2 regions of the Agrobacterium sp. 22-210-1 genome follow, and region 2 is predicted to be linked to the other one. Evidence: predicted binding sites of a transcription regulator. Region 2 holds the regulator's gene; the other holds the start of a gene.
What was found. The regulator LexA, encoded in region 2, represses DNA repair genes until DNA is damaged. The targets are predictions, from matches to a motif close to TGTTCNNNNTGTGTTCNG.
Positions count from the first base shown of each region.

Region 1 (6,772 bases), on a different contig from region 2:
CCAGACCGTCTTGTCGGTCTCGGTTATCGTCGGCCCCATCGGCCTTGCGATTGGCGTCATGGCCGGCTTCTTCGGCGGCAGAACCGATGCGATCCTGATGCGCGCCACCGATATCGTGCTGTCCTTCCCATCGCTTGTGCTGGCACTTGCCTTTGCGGCCGCCATGGGTGCGGGTCTCGGCACGGCGATTATCGCGATCTCGCTGACCGCCTGGCCGCCAATCGCGCGTCTTGCCCGCGCCGAAGCCCTCGTCGTGCGCAATACAGACTATGTGGCCGCCGCCCGCCTTTATGGCGCATCACCGCTGCGCATCCTGTTTTTATACATTGCGCCGATGTGCATTCCTTCGGTCATCGTCCGCCTGACGCTGAACATGGCCGGCATCATCCTCACTGCCGCATCGCTTGGCTTCCTCGGTCTCGGGGCCCAGCCTCCCTTGCCGGAATGGGGAGCGATGATCTCCAGCGGCCGTAAATTCATGCTCGATTACTGGTGGGTTGCCGTCATGCCCGGCATCGCCATCCTGCTGACGAGCCTTGCCTTCAACATCGCCGGCGATACGCTGCGAGACCTCCTGGATCCGCGCCATGCCCGTTCCTGATAGCTCCCCCATTCTTTCGGTCCGCGACCTCAACGTTCGCTTCGGCCGCAACTCCATTCCCGCCGTTTCCAATGTCAACTTCGACGTTGGGCGCGAGCGTGTCGGCATCGTCGGCGAATCCGGCTCCGGCAAGTCCACGACCGGCCGCGCCGCCATGCGGCTTCTGCCGAAAAGCGCCACCGTTACAGCGGAGCGCATGGACTTCCTCTCCGAGCCGCTGCTTACCAGATCCGAGCGCCAGATGGGCGCGATCCGCGGCAGCGAGATGGCGTTGATCATGCAGGACCCGCGTTATTCGCTCAATCCGGTCCTGCCCATCGGAAAACAGGTGGCGGAAGCGGCCGAACTGCATCTGGCTCTCACCGGCAAGGCCGCGAGAAACGCAGCGCGGGATATGCTGCTGCGCGTGCGCATCAACGATCCCGACCGCGTGATGGGACTTTACCCGCATCAGATTTCCGGCGGCATGGGGCAGCGCGTGATGATCGCCATGATGCTGCTCGCCAAACCGAAGCTCGTTATCGCTGACGAGCCGACCTCGGCTCTCGATGTCAGCGTCCGCAAGGATGTGCTTCTGCTTCTGGACGAGATGGTGCGTGAAAACAATTCGGGCCTCATTCTCATCAGCCATGACATCCGCATGGTCTCGGCCTTCTGCGAACGGGTGCTGGTCATGTATGGCGGGCGCGTCGTGGAAACGCTGACGAAGCTGGAAGATGCGCAACATCCCTACACGCGCGGCCTGATCGCGGCGATGCCCGATCCCCGTAATCCTGTCAGGCGTCTCAAGGTACTGGACCGACAGGCAATTGATGCGGAGGTGATGCGATGATCACGGTGGACAAGCTCGATGTCGTCTATGGCGCCAATGAAAACCGCAATCACGTGGTTCGCTGCGTCAGCCTCAAGGTCAACAAGGGTGAAACGCTCGGTATCGTTGGCGAAAGCGGTTGCGGCAAATCGACATTGCTGCGGTCGCTTGCGGGTCTGGAATCGGTGTGGACCGGATCGATCAGTTTCGACGGCAAGCCGGTCGGCAAAGTGCGCAGCCGCGAAGAACTGAAGCTGGCGCAGATGGTGTTCCAGGACCCGTACGGTTCGCTGCACCCGCGCCATCGCATCGGCCGGGCTCTGGCCGAACCGATCCGCTCCATGGGGCTTGGCGATGGCTGGTCGAAGGTGCCGGCCGCCTTGCAACAGGTCGGCCTGCCCGCACATTTCGCCGAGCGGTTCCCGCATGAACTTTCGGGCGGCCAGCGCCAGCGTGTGGCAATCGCACGCGCGCTGATCCTCGAGCCGCCCATCCTGCTGCTCGATGAGCCGACATCTGCGCTCGATGTGTCCATTCAGGCGGAAATCCTCAATCTGCTGGCCGACCAGCGCGAGGAACGCGACCTTACTTTCGTTCTCGTCAGCCACGATCTCGCGGTCATTGCCCATATGTGCGACCGCGTTCTCGTCATGCAGAATGGTGTTTTTGTCGATGAGTTGACCAGGGCCGACCTTGAAGCGGGCGTTACCCACGCGGCCTATTCTGGCGAGCTGTTCGAAAGCAGCTTCCTTTAGATCGACATCGAGCCTCTAAAGACAACCGTCCGGCGGAAGCGCCGGGCGGCTTTGTCTGTGATCGCCTCAATCAGAGATCCGGCGAAACTCAGGGAGAAGACGGTGCTTTGACCTCAGCAAGCTTCTGTTCGAGAAGCCACGTCCACATCGCCTCGTCCTTCAGCACTTTTGCCTCCACCGCCTGATGATTTGTCTCCTCGAACACGGTGAGCCGAACATTGCGTTTCAACTCCTGAAGGCGTTGAACGAGAACCACGGTGTCGGACAACGGTATCACCTCGTCATTTGCACCGTGGAAAGCCCAGAAGGCGGTCTTTTCATTGGTGCGGTTGAGATAATGCCGGATACCGCCGCCGGCAATCGGCACGACAGCAGCAAAGGTCTCCGGAAACTGTTCGGCCATTGACCACGCCCCAAATCCACCCCGGCTATAACCGATCAGATAGATGCGGCTGCGGTCCACCCGATGATCGGCCACCACCGACTGGAGAGTGGCTGCGACACGCTCGATCGGATAAAGCAGTTCCTCACTGGGGTTTTGCGGCGAAAACACCAGGAAAGGAAAATCGCGCCCCTCTTCGATCATTTTTGGCAGACCACTTGTGCGCAGTTTTTCAACATCGCTGCCACCTTGGTCACCGCCATGCAGCCAGACGACGAGAGGATAGGTCTTGTCCGAACCAGCATAATCCTTCGGGGTGTAAAGCAGGTAATTGATGTCAGAGGCGATGGTGACATCGGATTTCACGGCTTTCTGCTCGGCCAAGGCAAATGTCGAGGTCGCAAGGGCGGCAACGGCGATCAGGCAGAATTTCAGATTTTTCATTTGGTCCTCCCAACAGACTGGCCTCTTCCCCAAGGCCGATGATTGAACTCGCAGGCCTCCGGCTTGGTTCAAATCTTTCCGACCTGAAACAGGAAACGCGGGAGAGACCACAATAAATGAATATATATTTCAATTAAGTACGAGATTTTCCTCACTACTATTCTTATCATGATGGGAAAATCAGATCCTTTCCGCCCACGGTTCTTGGAACAGCATCCCGGCTAAAATGATCCGTGCAGCGCGTTCAGCATTTGTTCTGGATTGGTGTTTGAGTCTTTGCTAATCATTGCAGGAACGGTGGAAATGGCCAGCCGATGCCTCGACGGCTGACCATTTCGACCGCTATCCACGGACGGACAACCACATATCAAGGATTGCAGGCATGGCGGTTGCCTATCTGGACAAGTTGAACGAACAGCAGCGCAAGGCGGTGGAACACGGCGTCGGGCTGGCAGAGGGACAGACGGCCGGACCGCTCTTGATCATTGCCGGCGCCGGTTCCGGCAAGACCAATACGCTCGCCCATCGCGTCGCGCATCTGATCGTCAACGGCGCCGACCCCCGCCGCATCCTGCTGATGACCTTTTCCAGACGCGCGGCCTCGGAAATGTCGCGGCGTGTTGAGCGTATCTGCAAACAGGTCCTCGGCGGCAATTCGGGCGCGCTCACCGACGCGCTGGCATGGTCCGGCACGTTTCATGGCATCGGCGCACGCCTGTTGCGCATCTATGCCGAACAGATCGGCCTCAATATCGATTTCACCATCCACGACCGCGAAGACAGCGCCGACCTGATGAACCTTGCCCGGCACGAGCTGGGATTTTCCAAGACCGAAAGCCGTTTTCCGACCAAGGGAACATGCCTTGCGATCTACTCGCGTGCGGTGAATTCCCAGACGCCGCTGAAGGAGATCCTGCGCCAGCATTATCCGTGGGTCGCCAGCTGGGAGAGTGAACTCAAGCAACTGTTTGCGGCCTATGTCGAAGCCAAGCAGGTCCAGAACGTGCTCGATTACGACGATCTTCTGCTCTATTGGGCGCAGATGGTGAGCGACCCCATCCTGGCAGACGATATCGGCAACCGTTTCGACCATGTGATGGTCGACGAATATCAGGATACCAACCGGCTGCAGGCTTCGGTGCTGATGGCCCTCAAACCCGGTGGCCGTGGGTTGACGGTGGTGGGCGACGATGCGCAGTCGATCTATTCGTTCCGGGCTGCGACGGTGCGCAACATCCTCGATTTTCCGGCATCCTTCAGCCCGGCGGCGGATATCATCACGCTTGATCGCAACTATCGCTCGACGCAGCCAATTCTTGCCGCCGCCAATGGCGTCATCGATCTGGCGCGTGAGCGGTTCACCAAAAACCTCTGGACGGAGCGGCAGTCGCTCGAGCGCCCCAAGCTCGTGACGGTGAAGGACGAAACAGAACAGGCGAACTTCATCATCGATCAGGTCCTTGCCAATCGCGAAACCGGCATGACGCTGAAACAACAGGCCGTGCTGTTTCGCACCTCCAGCCACAGCGGTCCACTCGAGGTGGAACTGACCCGCCGCAACATCCCCTTCGTCAAATTCGGCGGCCTGAAATTCCTCGACAGCGCCCATGTGAAAGACATGCTGGCCGTGCTGCGCTTCGCCCAGAACCCGCGTGACCGTGTCGCCGGCTTCCGGCTGCTGCAGATGCTGCCCGGCATCGGACCGAAGAAGGCCGGCAACATTCTCGATACGATCGCTGCAGACGCCGAGCCCCTGCTTGCCCTTGCCGAAATACCGCCGCCGCCGAAGACCGGCGATGACTGGACGGCCTTCACGCAAATGCTGGTGGGCCTGCGGCGGAGCCAAAACGGCTGGCCGGACGAAATCGGCCAGGCAAGGTTGTGGTACGAGCCCCATCTCGAACGCATCCATGAGGATGCCGATACCCGCAAGGCCGATCTGCTGCAGCTCGAACAGATCGCCGGCGGTTATCCCTCACGCGAACGATTCCTGACGGAATTGACACTTGATCCGCCTGACGCCACCAGCGATCAGGCCGGCGTGCCGCTGCTTGATGAGGATTACCTGACCCTGTCGACCATCCATTCGGCAAAAGGCCAGGAATGGCGTTCCGTCTTCATCCTGAATGTCATCGACGGCTGCATCCCATCCGATCTTGGCGTCGGCACCACCCAGGAACTGGAGGAGGAGCGACGGCTACTCTATGTCGCGATGACGCGCGCCAAGGACGGCCTGTCACTGATCACGCCCCAACGGTTCTTCACCGGCGGCCAGAGCCAGCAGGGCGACAGGCATGTCTACGCCTCAAGAACCCGCTTCATACCGGCGACATTGCTGCAATTCTTCGAAACGGCAACCTGGCCCATCATATCGGCCGCGGCTTCGGAGCGCAGCGCGCAGCAGATCCGGATTGATGTGGGCGCGCGGATGCGGGCGATGTGGAAATAAGAGTGCGACCGCATCCCCGGAAAGCGCATGGAACAATTCACAATCAATCCCGGTGGACTTGACGCACAGGCAGTATAGATTTCACGCTGCGCGGGTGGCAAATGGAGAGAATTTAGCGAGCGCTTGGCTGAACGCGATGCAAAAAAACACGCGATGATCCGAAAGCTTCTGCATACTGCTCAACGTAAAGCTTGTTGCTCTTGTGTGGGCGATCAATAAAGCGTTATTGACTGTCCCTGCCGATAAAGCCATATCACCCTGAGTAGGCAGACCAGACAGGATCCGCATAGTGCAACTAGAAGCATTCTCGATATCAAGCTTGAAAAAGATAACTCCGGCTCGTTTCGGCGATAGCAGGGGTTACTTCAGCGAGGTTTTCAAGAGGGAATGGTTTCGCGAAAATGTAGCGGATGTGGAGTTCGTGCAGGACAATGAATCCCTGTCCGCACAGGCCGGAACCGTGCGAGGGCTTCATTTCCAGACAGAGCCTTTTGCGCAGGGCAAGCTCGTTCGCTGCATTCGGGGACGGCTGCTGGATGTCGCCGTCGATATCAGAACAGGATCGCCCACCTTCGGACAATGGGCCGCTGTCGAACTCTCACCTGAAAATGGCGAGCAACTGTGGGTTCCGGCGGGATTTGCGCATGGCTTCATGACGCTCGTTGACGACACGGTCATCTCTTACAAAGTGACGGCCCCTTACAGTGCAGCCAACGACCGCGGCGTTAAATGGGATGACCCTGCCATCGGCATCAGCTGGCCGAAGCTGGATGGCTGCATCCTTTCCGACAAAGATGCCAAACAGCCGCTTCTGTCCGAATTGCCTGAATATTTCACTTACGAAAACACTGGGAACTGATGATGCGCGTTCTAGTTACCGGCGGCGCCGGATTTATCGGCTCGGCCCTCGTACGTTATCTCGTAAGCGAGGTTGGCGCGGATGTTCTCACTGTCGACAAGCTGACATATGCGGGAAATCTGGCTTCTCTTAAGCCAATCGAAAACTCACCCAATCACCGCTTTCTTCAGGCCGACATATGTGACCGGACCGCGATGAATGACGCCTTCGCGACGTTCCAGCCGGACTATGTGATGCATCTGGCCGCCGAAAGCCATGTCGACCGCTCCATAACCGGCGCCGCTGATTTTATTCAAACCAATATCAACGGCACTTTCACGATTCTGGAGGCAGCCCGGCAATATTGGAGCGGCCTCGCGGATGACGCCAAGGCGAATTTCCGCATGCTTCATGTGTCAACCGACGAGGTGTATGGCTCGCTCGGGGACAACGGGCTTTTCGAAGAAACAACACCTTACGACCCTTCTTCGC
Region 1 is NZ_JBNWCI010000003.1:638,288-645,059, reverse strand. It holds gene ACQZ5F_RS21280 (ABC transporter permease) at 1-601, shown strand, start outside; gene ACQZ5F_RS21275 (ABC transporter ATP-binding protein) at 588-1,433, shown strand; gene ACQZ5F_RS21270 (ABC transporter ATP-binding protein) at 1,430-2,167, shown strand; gene ACQZ5F_RS21265 (carboxylesterase family protein) at 2,256-2,993, opposite strand; gene ACQZ5F_RS21260 (ATP-dependent helicase) at 3,376-5,442, shown strand; gene rfbC (dTDP-4-dehydrorhamnose 3,5-epimerase) at 5,732-6,301, shown strand; gene rfbB (dTDP-glucose 4,6-dehydratase) at 6,304-6,772, shown strand, end outside.
Region 1: the regulator LexA is predicted to act here: its motif matches at 3,235-3,252, upstream of ACQZ5F_RS21260 (ATP-dependent helicase).

Region 2 (6,772 bases):
TCAGATGCACCATGTTGGGGCCGTCGGAAGGCGCATTGTCCGGGTCCTCATGGGTCTCGATGAAGAGGCCGGCGACACCAACCGCCACCGCCGCTCGCGAAAGCGTCTCGACGAATTCGCGCTGGCCGCCGGTGGAGCCGCCCTGCCCGCCCGGCTGCTGCACGGAATGGGTGGCGTCAAAGACAACAGGCGCGCCGAGCGAGGCCATGATCGGCAGCGAGCGCATGTCGGAGACCAGCGTGTTGTAACCGAAGGACGCACCGCGCTCGCATAAAAGCACATTCGGGTTGCCGCTTTCATTCAGCTTGGCCAGCACGTTCCTCATGTCCCAGGGCGCCAGAAACTGGCCCTTCTTGACGTTGATGACGCGGCCGGTTTTCGCGGCGGCGACGAGAAGATCGGTCTGGCGACTGAGGAATGCCGGAATCTGCAGCACATCCACCACCTCGGACACGATGGCGCATTGTTCCTCGGTGTGAATGTCGGTCAGAACAGGAAAACCGTATTCCTTCTTGAGATCGGCGAAAACCTGCATCGCACTGTCAAGGCCTATGCCGCGCTTGCCGGAAAGCGAGGTGCGGTTCGCCTTGTCGAAGGAGGATTTGTAAACGAGGCCAATTCCAAGCTTGTCGCAAAGCTCCTTCAGCACACCCGCAATCATGAAGGCATGTTCACGGCTTTCCATCTGGCAGGGGCCGGCAATCAGCGAAAAACGCTCGGTATTGGAAAAGGAAACCTTGCTGGCGCCATCGCCGGCGGTGACTTTGAGATTGTTCGTAACGCTCATTATTTTTCCTCGAAGGCGAAGGCAACACCCTGACCGGGCGCTGCGGGCACCACCAGCCGGCCGCCCGCTTCTGCGCTGGACACGCCATTAGCAGCAAGTGCCGCCTGTGTCACGGCAAGATCGCGAACGGAAAAGACGATGCCTGCGCCGCGCAATCCGCCACCGCCCTCCTCGGGAACACTAAAGGCCAGTCCGTCAAAGACCGGCTTCCGCGTCAATCTTATCCGGGCATTGCCGGTTGCGAAAACCACATCACCATTCGGAGACACCTTTCCGTCGCAGCCAAACACAGTTTCGATCAGCTGCACGGCATTCGCATCACCACCGGAAAACAGCACGATCTCGTTGAGGCCGGAAACGCCGTTGGCATGGCGTTCCAGCGCCGCGCGGTCGCCTGGCAAGGCCTGCAACCGCTGACAGCTGAACAGAAAGAAATCCGCCGAGGAACCACTGGCTGCAAAAGCCAGCCGAAAAGCCGCCTCGCTCTGCGAACCATCCGGCATTTTGACTGGCCGCGAAAATTCAAAGACATTTCCGGCCGAGAGGCCTGAGGCTACGAATCGGTCATGATCGCCAAGAGCGTCCTGCGTTGCAGCGACCAGTGCGGAAAATCCCTCCCCTCCGGCATGTTTCCGGAAGGCCTGATCCCGCCCGGTAAACACATCTTTCCGGCCAATCGAGGCATTATATTTAGCCGGATCAGCAATCACGAGAGGCTCCAGATACGTGCCGTCGGCGAAAAAAACGCAGGCATTCTGCGTGCCAAACGGGTGAAGAGCCGCTGGCGCTACTGTAAATCCCAGGTTTCCAAGGCGATTTTCTGCGACGTCGATGTGCTCGACAGGCAGTACGAGATGGTCGATGCGGTACGGTTTCGTCATTTCCCTGCTTCCTGCTGTCGCATGCGGCATGGCCATGCCGGAACAGTTAGGAAGGCAGAAAAGCACAATTTCGTGCTTTCAGGCAAATCATCAAAACAACAGATAGCAGCTTCACGAAATTTTAGGGGATTGCGGAACACATATGGAACATATAGTGTTCGTTCTGTATTTGTTTCGCGACTTCAACGACGATTCTCAAGGGTGTTTTCCTCATGCTCACGCGCAAACAGCAGGAATTGCTTCTCTTCATTCATGAACGAATGAAAGAGTCCGGCGTGCCGCCCTCCTTCGATGAAATGAAGGACGCACTCGATCTTGCTTCCAAATCCGGCATCCACCGGCTGATTACCGCCCTCGAAGAGCGCGGCTTTATTCGCCGGCTACCTAACAGGGCGCGGGCGCTGGAAGTCATCAAGCTGCCGGAGGCCTATGCGCCGGGCGCGAGGCCGCAGCGCGGCTTTTCGCCAAGCGTCATCGAAGGCAGCCTCGGAAAGCCGAAGGCGCCAGAACCCGCACCGGCACCCAAGGCGCCCGCCAACGATCTCGGCGGCGCGGTCACCGTTCCGGTCATGGGTCGCATCGCCGCCGGCGTGCCGATTTCCGCCATTCAGAACAATACGCATGATGTTGCCGTGCCGGTCGACATGCTGGGTTCGGGTGAACATTACGCGCTCGAAGTTAAGGGCGATTCGATGATCGAGGCCGGGATTTTCGACGGCGATACCGTCATCATCCGCAACAGCAATACCGCCAATCCGGGCGATATCGTCGTGGCACTGGTGGATGACGAGGAAGCGACGCTGAAGCGTTTCCGCCGCAAGGGCGCTTCCATCGCGCTGGAAGCGGCCAACCCCGCTTATGAAACCCGTATCTTCGGGCCTGATCGGGTAAAAATTCAGGGCAAACTGGTCGGACTTATACGCCGTTACCATTGATCTGATTTAACCGTGATCCTCTCAAGACAGGCGTCGTCATGAGACGGCTCCTGTCGAAGATGACGGCAATTCCGGAATTCGGCTGACCATGCGAGTGTCGGGCAATCTTATGCTTCCCACACACATACAGATTCTGTCTGGTAAAGATCAGTTCCAGTTTCATATGGATATCGTTGTTACGGCCTTGCCCCCGGCCTGTTGTCGCCGCTGCGTCATATGCCGTGGACGTCTGGTTGCGTGAGTTCGTTTACACTGGGGGATGCGGCTGGCCTGGCGCTGCCATCGAATGGTGATACTCGGTGCAAAGCCCCCGTCATTCATCAACGCGACTTATGGGTGCCATGGATTATTTTCGGTATTCCATCATGCCCCGACAGGTATAGAAATGCGCGTCATATCCGGGAGATAAGCCATGTACGATCTATATATCGCCAACAAGAACTACTCCTCATGGTCGCTGCGGCCGTGGGTGTTGATGCGCACGCTCGGTATCGCCTTTGATGAGAAACTTGTTCCGTTTGGCGAAGGCGTCGCCTTTTCCAGCTTCTCGCCGACCGGCAAGGTGCCCTGCCTTGTCGATGATGGCGTGACGATATGGGAAACGCTGTCGATCGCCGAATATCTCGCAGAACGGCACCAGGGCGTCTGGGCGAGCGACAAGCAGGCGCGGGCATGGTCGCGTTCGGCGGCGAGCGAAATGCATGCCGGCTTTTCCTCACTGCGCAATCTTTATCCCATGTCTGTCGGTATTCGGGTCAAGCCGAAGGGTGGCGATGCCGGGCTTGCGGCAGACATAAAGCGCATCGATGCGCTATGGAGCGAAGGTCTGACAAAATTCGGCGGTCCCTATCTTGCCGGTCAGAAATTCACGGCGGTCGATGCTTTTTTCTGCCCGGTGGCGTTCCGTTTCCAGACCTATGGCGCCGATCTTTCACCTGCGGCAAAAGTCTATTGCGATCGGCTGCTCACCCTGCCCGCCATGCGTGAGTGGTATGAGGCCGGATTGAAGGAGATCTGGCGCGATGCGGCGCATGAACAGGAAATCAGCGGCATTGGCGCATTGACTGACGATCTGCGCGTGAAGGTCTGAATATCACTGCTGACGGCGTTTATTGCGATGCCGTCAGCAACTGCCTGACCGGTTCCGGCACCTCGTATTCGAAGCGGTCGCTTTTCCAGTCGTAGTAGCGGTGCTCGCTCCATGGCCTGTTCGCCCCGGCAATCGCTGCGCGTAGTCGTCCGACGACCGCAGACTGATCGCTGCCGGCAAAGTTTATTTCTACCGAACCTGTACGCCGCAAAGTATCGCGGTTCAGCAACAGCGCTCCTGAGCGGCATTTTGAAAACGAGGTCCTGCGGGAAACGACGACAATATCGGCGATATCGCAGGCTTTTCCGGCAAACCGGCCATCTTCCAGAACGACGATCCACTCCCCGCTCCTGGCGCGCGCCACGCACCATATGCCTTTGCTGCAGGTGAAGACGCCGGGTTGCGCATCTTTCAGCGCTGCCGTCATCTGCCGCATCACCGCCCTCATCTCCTCCGGCGTAAGTTTTGATTTTGCGGTCAAGCCTACACTGGTTACTGCGGCATGCGCTTTAAGAATGACCGGTGGCACAGGCTGTTCCGGCAACAGGAGTGCTCTTTGCCACTGGTCGTATACGAAGCCCTGCGGTCGCGTTTTTGTCGTATAGACCTTCCCCTCTTCCAGCAGCGCCACCAACTCACCCTCCTCGTGAATGAGCAAATCCGGGACATCGCGATAGGCCACGGCCGCCGACAGGCCGAAGGCGGAGACAAGAAGCGGAATACCGAGCAATGCAAGCCGGCTGCGCAGCAAGGTCAGCAGCAGAAAGCCAGCGGAGCCGAGGCCAATGAACCACTCATGTGGCCGCCCCGTCGCCGCGCTGCCGCCCCAGGACGCCACTTCATTGGCGACTTCGATGACGAGCGCCATGCCATAGCCCATGATCTTCAGGAATGGCGCATCCAACCCGAACGGCATCAGCAGCATGGCGAGCAGGCCAAAGGGCATGACGATCAGCGACATCAGCGGCATGGCGGCCAGATTGGCGAAAAGTCCATAGGTGGTGACACGGTGAAAATGCTCTGCCGAATAGATCGCCGTCGAAAGTCCGCCAATCAACGATGTGGTGATGACGCCGCCAATGACAGTGCCTGCCATTTGCGCCGCCGTCATCCACACCGGTCTGCGTCCGATCAACAGTCGCTCGTGATCGCTGCGCCGGCGGCCCCACCAGGCATAGGTGGATACGAGCGCGATGGTCGCGGCAAACGACATCTGGAAACTCGGCCCCATGATTTCCGAAGGCGAAAAGCCGAGGATGATGAGAGCCGAAATAGCCACATTGCGGAGGCTGAGCGACGGCTGATCAAAAAGGACCGCGATCAGCATCACCGACATCATCAGCCAAGCACGCTCAGCGGAGACGGCGAAACCGGAAATCAGGTAATAGGCGAGCGTCATCAAGAGCGCCGCGAAAGCCGAAATCTTCTTGACGGGCCAGCGCTGAGCAAAGGCAGGAAACAGGCTGAAGGTCAGCCTCAACCCCACAAAGAATATGCCTGCGGCGAGCGCCATGTTCAGCCCGGATATGGCGACGATATGGGCAAGGCCGGAAAGCCTCAATGCTTCCATCGTGGGTGCCGAGATCGCCTGTCTCTCATCGGTGACAATGGAGGCGGCGAAGGCTCCGGCGTCACCGCCAATGGTGTTGCGGATGCGCTCTGCAATTGCGCTGCGCAGGCCATAAAGCCGCATATCCGCCCATTCCAGCCAACGCGTTTCGCCTTTCATGTCTCCCTTTGGTGATATCAGCGCCTGCGGCGGCTTGTAGAAAAATCCGGTCGCACCTATGCCTTTGAAATAGGAAGCGAAGGCAAAGTCGTTCAGACCCGGCAAGGCTGGACCGGAAGGTGGCGACAGCCGGGCTTTGCCTTGAATGGTCGCGCCAAGTGCGACCGGCTCACCTCCGCCACGGGAAAGCAGCGAAATTCTCGTCGGCGGGCGCGACAATGCCGGTGCTTCCGTCGCAGCCAGCTGAATAACATATCGCCAGGAGCCGCGCGCATCCACCTCCCGGCGAACCACCGTGCCGGTGATGGTGGTTGTAACCGGGGTATCCAGCACCACTGTTCCCGCTCGCCGGGTTTCAATATCTGCCAGAAGCATGCCCAGCAGAAGAAAAGCGGCAGCGCCGCAGGCCGCCGCCGACAGGCCGTTATTATACCGGGTAAGCAGCGCCAGACCGGCGGCAAGCAGGAATATGATTGCGAGAGCGGGCAAGGACGGCGTGACATCAAGGGAAAACCACAGGATCGCGCCGCAGCCGATAAGGACGGGAACAAAAAGGAAATCATGGCCGAATGCGCGCTCTTCGGCGACGCAGTCGGCAACCTTTCCGGCGATGACTGCCTTGAGATTCCGCCTTACAGCAAGGGTGGGCAAATCATAAGCCACAACATCGCCGGCGCGGTGAACGGGAAACAGGATTTCATGCGCGCCGGGCAAGCCACCCTGCAACGTTTCGGCATATCCGAAATGCTTTTTTTCCCCTTGACCAAGCAATCCGCGCCGCGCCCCTGCCGCACCGGAAACAGGTTTGCAGGGCAGCGGGAAGGATTGCAATCCTTTCCTTTAATGTTGCGTTGACCGAGATTGAATTGCCATGGCCGATAAAGCCGCAAGCAACGTAATTGCGTTTGCCGCAATGCACAATTTGACCTTCGAATAGCTTGGCATCGGCGCAAGGATCATATAGCTAATCGGTAGACGCTTAACCGCGAGGCGTGTCTCAACGCCTCCACCCGCATGTTCTCGGAGGATCAGTATGACGGAAAAAAGCGCTACAGTGACACTTGGCGAAAAGCAGGTGGAACTCCCGGTCAGGGAAGGCACGATTGGACCAAGCGTCGTCGATATCGCCACGCTCTACAAGCACACGGGCTCCTTCACTTACGACCCGGGTTTCACGTCGACGGCCTCCTGCGAATCCAAGATCACTTATATCGATGGTGACGAAGGTGTTCTCCTTCACCGCGGCTTCCCGATCGAGCAGCTTGCCGAACAGGGCGACTTCCTGGAAACCTGCTATCTGCTGCTTTACGGCGAACTGCCGACGGCTGCGCAGAAGAAGGACTTCGACAC
Region 2 is NZ_JBNWCI010000001.1:1,255,811-1,262,582, forward strand. It holds gene kdsA (3-deoxy-8-phosphooctulonate synthase) at 1-787, opposite strand, end outside; gene ACQZ5F_RS06325 (VOC family protein) at 787-1,668, opposite strand; gene lexA (transcriptional repressor LexA) at 1,881-2,603, shown strand; gene ACQZ5F_RS06335 (glutathione S-transferase family protein) at 3,016-3,693, shown strand; gene ACQZ5F_RS06340 (ComEC/Rec2 family competence protein) at 3,713-6,148, opposite strand; gene gltA (citrate synthase) at 6,456-6,772, shown strand, end outside.